DNA from 2 places in the Hoeflea sp. AS16 genome. Region 1 is predicted to be linked to the other one. Evidence: predicted binding sites of a transcription regulator. Region 1 holds the regulator's gene; the other holds the start of a gene.
What was found. Region 1 encodes LexA, which represses DNA repair genes until DNA is damaged. Its sites were predicted from a motif close to TGTTCNNNNTGTGTTCNG; they were not measured.
Positions count from the first base shown of each region.

Region 2: rhuM (RhuM family protein) is a predicted target of LexA. The motif match lies at 1,799-1,816, and genes of this name have one in related genera.

Region 1 is NZ_JBBMQQ010000009.1:78,165-81,583, reverse strand. Features, by position in the region: gene WNY80_RS18620 (ComEC/Rec2 family competence protein) at 1-1,102, shown strand, start outside; gene lexA (transcriptional repressor LexA) at 1,134-1,850, opposite strand; gene WNY80_RS18610 (amidase domain-containing protein) at 2,260-2,835, opposite strand; gene WNY80_RS18605 (hypothetical protein) at 2,876-3,419, opposite strand, start outside.
Region 2 is NZ_JBBMQQ010000003.1:621,215-624,633, reverse strand. Features, by position in the region: gene WNY80_RS11360 (Ig-like domain-containing protein) at 1-1,106, opposite strand, end outside; gene rhuM (RhuM family protein) at 1,839-2,867, shown strand; gene WNY80_RS11350 (NUDIX hydrolase) at 2,987-3,419, opposite strand, start outside.

The DNA.
Region 1 (3,419 bases):
AGCACCGGGCAGCAGTGCCTCCGGATCAGCACCGCGCCGCTGGCTCGCATTTGCGGCAAAGGCCTTGCTTGGTCTGGCTGTCACGTCGCTCGTTGCCGGTCTCTCCACCGGGTTGTTTTCCGCCCATCACTTCCACCGGGTCGCAGGCAACGGACTTCTGGCCAACCTGCTGGCCATGCCGCTGGTAACATTTGTTGTCATGCCCGCCGGACTTCTGGCAATGCTGCTCATGCCATTCGGCCTGGATGCCTGCCCGCTGAAAATCATGGGGCAGGGGCTTGAGGGCGTCATTGCCGCGGCAAATTATGTCCACGGCCTCGGCGGAGATTTCAGTGTCGGGCAAATACCGCTGACGGCCACCCTGATCGCCGGGACCGGCTTCGTAATTCTGGTGTTCCTGAGAAGCCGGTTGCGTCTTGCCGGGCTGGCGCTGATCGCTGTCGGTCTGATGTTCACCCTGCCGCCGATGGCTGGTCCAAGGCCGGACATTCTGATCAGCGAAACCGGTCATCTGGTGGGATTGTCCAGCCCGTCGGGACTGGCAAGCAACGCCGCGCGGCCCAACAGCTTCGTGTTCGGCCAATGGCAGACGGCCATGCGTGGTGCGCCGCATCTTCCACCTGTTGCCGAGCCAAACATGAAATCCGGTTCAGATCCTGACGCAGCCACGGAGCCGGTCGCCGCCATCCTCGAACGCTTGCTTGCAGCCGCCACGCTGCGGCCGTCACGTTTTCAGTGCGCCGGCCGGGGCACCTGCGTGGCGATCCATGCCGGGGCTGCGATTGTCGCGACCGATCAGGCAGCACTGATTGGTGCAGCGTGTGACCAGGCAGATCTGGTGGTTGTCGCGATCCCGGTCTACATGATTTCCTGTCGTTCAGGCGCCATGCTCATCACATCGCGCAGTCTGCGCCGCTCGGGTTCACTGGCGATTACCGTCAGCCGGGAGGCGCAATCTGCTGCCGGGGGACAGGATGGATATCAAAAGACAAAGGCGAGCCCCCGATTCAAGGTCAACGCCGCACTGCAAGGCGTCATCCGGCCGTGGACGGTCCAGCGCTATTATGAGTGGCGAACCGGAAAGTTCGATCTGCCCGGCTGAGCATTGAGCGTTCGCCGGACGTGGCGTCTGGTCAGTGGTAACGCCGGATCAGGCCGACAAGCTTGCCCTGCACCTTGACCCTGTCAGGCCCGAAAATCCGGGTTTCGTAAGCCGGGTTTGCGGCTTCAAGCGCAATCGACGCGCCCTTGCGGCGAAACCGCTTCAGCGTCGCTTCCTCGTCATCGACCAGCGCCACGATGATGTCGCCGGGGCTCGCCGTCGACATGTTGCGGATCACCACCGTATCGCCATCGAAGATGCCGGCGTCGATCATCGAATCGCCCTTGACCTCAAGCGCGTAATGGTCGCCGGGACCGATCATTTCTGCAGGCACGGTGATGTTGTGGGTGATGTTCTGGATCGCCGAGATCGGCACGCCGGCGGCAATCCGGCCCATCATAGGCACTTCGGCCACCTGCGACGGTTCGTCGTTTGCAGGCGTGGCGCGGCGCACGGGTTCAGGCTGCTTGCCTAGGCTGCCTTCGATGACGCTGGGCGAAAATCCGCGGCGCGGCTGCAGCGAGGCCTGGTAGCTGTCAGGCAGCTTGATCACTTCAAGCGCCCGTGCGCGGTTGGGCAGGCGGCGAATGAAGCCGCGTTCCTCGAGCGCCATGATCAGCCGGTGAATGCCGGATTTGGACGCCAGGTCGAGCGCATCTTTCATCTCGTCAAACGAAGGCGGTATTCCGCTTTCCTTCATCCGTTCATTGATGAAGAGGAGAAGTTCGTGCTGTTTGCGCGTCAACATTGGCAAATTACCCCGGTGGCCGGCCCGATGGTCGGAATGAAACAAAACCAGAACTCAGGTATCATGTTCCATATGTGTTCCGCAAGGGGTAAAGAAACAATGAAAGAACATCGGGGGTGCGAACCGTAAACGGGAACAGAACACGCAACGGGGTGATGGTTGCGCCAACGAATTCCGGATAATGGATTGTTTTCATTGGCAAACCGACGCGTTTCTACGCCAATTTGCCAGGGCCGGTTTGTGCTGCGTGATCACACAGGGCAGTCAGTTCGGACAACCCGGAGATCCTGTCTCCGGGAAGCGTGTAACCATTACGGCATGGCCTGCCGGTCAACGATTCGCAAGGAACTGACATCGTCTCAAACATCCTGCGAACCTGCAAAGTTACAAAGTTCTAGGTGCCAGTTGGTTACTGCGCGTCGGTAATGCGGAACATCGTAGCGAACCATTGCCGGATTTCCGCACCCATGTCACCGCAGCAACGAGCGGCGGTGTGAGACCATACCTTTGCCGGCTTCAGTGGATCTCCGAGATTGACCGGCTCGCAGATCATGAAGGCGTGCGATGGTCGGATGAGGTTGTTGAGGAAACCAATGTCACCGATTATTGCGTCTGAAATACCCAATTCCTGAACATTGTCGTAGTCTGTAGCCAGCGCCGTCAAAGCGGCGACGAGATCGGTATTGCGCATCGCCAATCCCGCCGGGCAGTCTGTTGTACTGCCATCGCCGGGTTTGATGGCGATGCCTCCGGCACTCAGGCAGTGGGCGATGAAATGTGCGCAATCCGTCTTGCCGGGTTGGTCATAGTAGGCACCGCAGGTGTTTGCCGTCTGGCCGCAATAGTCCTTCGCATAGGTTATCGCCTTCCAGTTGCTGAATTTCACCTTCCTGGGCGCGAGCGGTACAATTTCGGCCATCGGCTGTACATAATTTTCAGGCTCGATCCCCATCTGCTTCAGATATTCGGTCTCGAGTTTGGTCATGGCTGTCTCCTCGTATTGGCAGCGGCAGATAGAAGGTGGATCAGTTCATTCGTCGGGTAGTCAGCGGCATGGCGGGCGAGACGGACACGATTCTGGCCTGCGCTTCGGTCAGTCCTGCAAGTCGGTCCGCTCCCGTGGCTTCGCGGACATTTCCCGTGGCCGTTATCGTGTCGCTGTCACTGAAAAGCCAGGTGAGGGGATTGGGTTCCATCGCCTCCCCATTGCCGGCGCCGCTGTCCGTCCAGGCCTTGTGTGACAGATCACACCAGAATTCGGTGACGGGGGCTGCCGCCTGAACCCCGGCGATCTGCAGCGACAGGAATGAGCCGCCCGGCACGGGTGTTTTTTCGGTTCCCGCGTCCGTGCGCCTTCCATCAACAGCAATCAGGGTCTTAGCTATGGCGAGCTTGCTGTCGTCCGGTGCACCAGCATCGTGCGACAGCAGTAATTCAAACTGGCAGTACGGGCCATCTGCGCAGGGCAGATCGAATTCGCAGGCGTCGTCCTCCTTGGTGGCGGCTTCTAGACGAAACCGGATATTCGCAATCCCCTTCGTCGTGACCGGGAAGCGCCCTGTCAGCAAC
Region 2 (3,419 bases), on a different contig from region 1:
CGCGAGTGCATGAACCTTGCAATGATTTTTTGCGTTTCCTCAACAGCGGCGTTGGCAATGGACAGGGTGTTCGATGCCGTGTTGGCGTTTCCTGCCGCATCCGTCACGCTGCCAGCTGGAATCGAGACTTCGGTATCGCCTTTGCCAGTTGTCGAGATCGTTGCGAGATAGTCCGCACCGCTTCCTGAAAGCTTCGTAACCGAGCCGTTGGAAACAGAAATGTCGCTTGCGGCAAAACCGATCACAGCCTTGGAAAAGGTGGCTGTAATCTCAACTGTCGCTGCTCCGGCAACGGTTGTGCTGGATGACGAAATACTGACCGTTGGCGCGGTGAGATCAGCTGAAAATGCCACTTCATTTGAGGCGACCCAATTTCCAAGCCCTGCGTTGTCAGTAAAGGCTCCCTTTGCGACTGACGCACTGACCGCTCCGGTCGCCGCCGGGGTCAGGACAATGGTGTAACTGCTGCCGCTGCCGGACACTGTCGCGGTGGCGTTTGTCAACGTCAGGCTACCGGCTGTGAAATCGGGGCTGTTTTCAGACAACGTGGCGATCACGGTATAATTTCCGCTGCCATCGGGCCCGGTGGGGGTGCCGAGCGTTACCGTTGGTGCCGCATTGACCAGGGTTTGGCTGGCCGTAACGGTCGTTCCCGTTGCCCCGCTGATTTCGGCACGGTAGGCGTAGCGATCACCGTCGCTGGTACGTGTCGCTTCAAATGTAACCCCGATATAAGCATCGGCAGCATAGGTTCCTGAGGCGCCTTGTTGAACAAGGTTAGTCACATCTGCAAGACTGCAGTTCGCTTCCAGGTTCGCAGCTGTTATTGCGGAAAAAGTGGAGCTTATACCACCATTAAAAAAGCTTCCTCCCCCTGCCGCTTGGGTTTGCGTGGCACCAACACCCAAAGGTCTGACGCGTACAGATGCCAATCCGCCCCCAGTATTATCGACGAAGGCCGTCAAGCCGCATCCGGCACTAAGGCTCAAATTCCGGTCGATCCGCGCTGGTGCATCAAAGGCCGTTGCGGGGGATGTGAGGGCAAGCAGGGTAGCGCAGACAAGGCCAAGGTACCCAGGATAGGCATTGCGTTGGTTCATTTTCATTTTGGCCAATTTTTTACAACATTTCGAAATGCAGCGCCCAACCAAGGATGCCACAGGTTTCGACCGTGTTGCCCGGACCCAAACACATTAAGGACGTGCTGGGCATTTTAGTGGCGCAGGTCGTGTCGCCACAGCTCTTCAAGCAAGTAGCTGTAAACATTGTTTCTTGTGCGTCTGTCAAGGGTGTGTTTAGGAAGCGAGGAGCACTGCCCGATGTGAAGACGGCTCTTGCATGCTTGCGATTGCAATCGCTCAATTCGCGACAATGGGAGCTGCGCACTCCAAATTGTTCCGTGCCTGTTCGGTAGATGCCGACTTCACATCATGATCGTGCAGGGTCGTTCGACGCACACAATGACCGACTTTGCGTGGTTTGGCCGGGTCGACCGCTTTTAGTGTCAGATTTGCAAAGTCCGCTCCCCGCCCGTTCTTGCCGTTGATCAACACTCCTGTCACCGCCGCTCCGCCTCTTAGCAATGATCCATTCTCCAGCGATAAATCACCCCAACCCTACCCCGCATTCCCGAACGGCCCGGAATAGCCCTCGCGCTGCACCTTGCGCTCGTGGCGGAGCATCCAGTGTACGGTCGGAAAGGCAATCTCGTCCATCGGCAGAGCATCCCAGTCGAACAGCTGCACTTCGCAGCCTTTCTTCTCCGGCGCCGAACACGAAGGATGCCGACACAGTTTTTTGTTGCTATAATGTTCTCATTCAGAAGAGTAGGATTTTCTATGAGCGATGATAAAAATGGACCAGTCCACCTGATTGAGGACGTCGAAACCGGCGACCGGTTTCTGGTTTATGGTTCAGACAAGGGATTGAAACTGGATATCCGCTTCGAGGGTGAAACCCTCTGGATGACGCAGGCGCAGATCGGCCAGTTATTTGGGCGCGATGTTTCAGTGATTTCTCGGCACTTATCCAACATTTTCGAAGAGGGCGAACTCGACGAACCGAGTTCTTTGCAAAAAGTGCAAACAACCACCGGCCGTCCAGCGACGTTGTACAACCTCGACGCTGTCATCTCCGTTGGCTACCGGGTTTCATCCGCGCAAGCCACACTTTTCCGCCGCTGGGCCACGGGAATTCTTGTGCAGTTCGCCAAAAAGGGATTCGTCGTCGATTCCTCCCGGCTCAAGCAACCCGATAATGCAGATCGAATTGCTGAACTTCGCGAAATTATCCGCGATATTCGCTCGGACGAAGCCAATCTCTACCGCGAGCTTCGCCAGATTTGTGCACTGTGCCAAGACTATGATGGCAGCACTGAAATGGCACGTGATTTTTACCAAAAAACCCAGGCCAAGCTGGTCTATGCCGTCACCTCCCACACACCCGCGGAAATCATTGCATCCAGAGCCGACCATACCGCTGAGAACATGGGACTGCGAACTTGGCCGTATGACAATATCCGCAAGGCAGATGTAGGTATTTCGAAAAACTATCTGGCCGAGGGTGAAATCAAGGAGCTCAATCGGCTCACCAGCATCCTGCTCGACATTTTTGAAGATCAGCTCGATATGGGTAGGCTTGTGGTGATGCAGGATGCTCAAGATCTTCTCGAACAACAATTGCAGCAGCTGGGGCGAGCTGTTCTGCGGACCGGCGGACGAGTCAGCGCTTCAAATGCGAAGGTGCGCGCAGAGGAGCAGTATGAAAAGTTCGATGCGCAACGGAAGCTAGAACGACAGCAAAAAGCCGATGAACAGATTGCCGCTTTGGCCCAGGAAGCGAAAAGACTGCCGAAGCGACCACGTTGATCAACTCCGCTTGCCGCATTTATCCGCGCTACAGCGCCGCGCATCCAATTGGATGCGCAAAGGACGCTGTATCCCTTTGAAAGGATGCATGTCGAAAGACGAACAGCTAACGCGTGAAATCACCCCGCATTCCCGAACGGCCCGGAATAGCCCTTCGCCATCACCTCGCGCTCATGCCCCAGCATCCAGTGCACCGTCGGAAAGGCGATCTCGTCGACCGGCAGCTTGTCCCAGTCGAACAGCGCCACCTCGAGGCTTTCCTCGCCGATGCCGAACAGCGCGGCACCTGCGCCCGGATCGATGAGTTCGGCGCGCCAGATCAGTTGCACCTGGCTTAAGTGCGGGACGGAATAGATCGCCAGCAATTCGCCGAGTTGCAGATCGGCCAGCGCTTCTTCCCGCGCCTCGCGGCGGGCGCCGTCTTCGGGCGTTTCGTTAAGTTCGAGATAACCCGCCGGCACGGTCCAGAAGCCGCGGCGCGGCTCGATGGCGCGGCGGCAGAGCAGCACCTTGCCCTCGTGCCGGACCACCGATCCGACGACGATGCGCGGG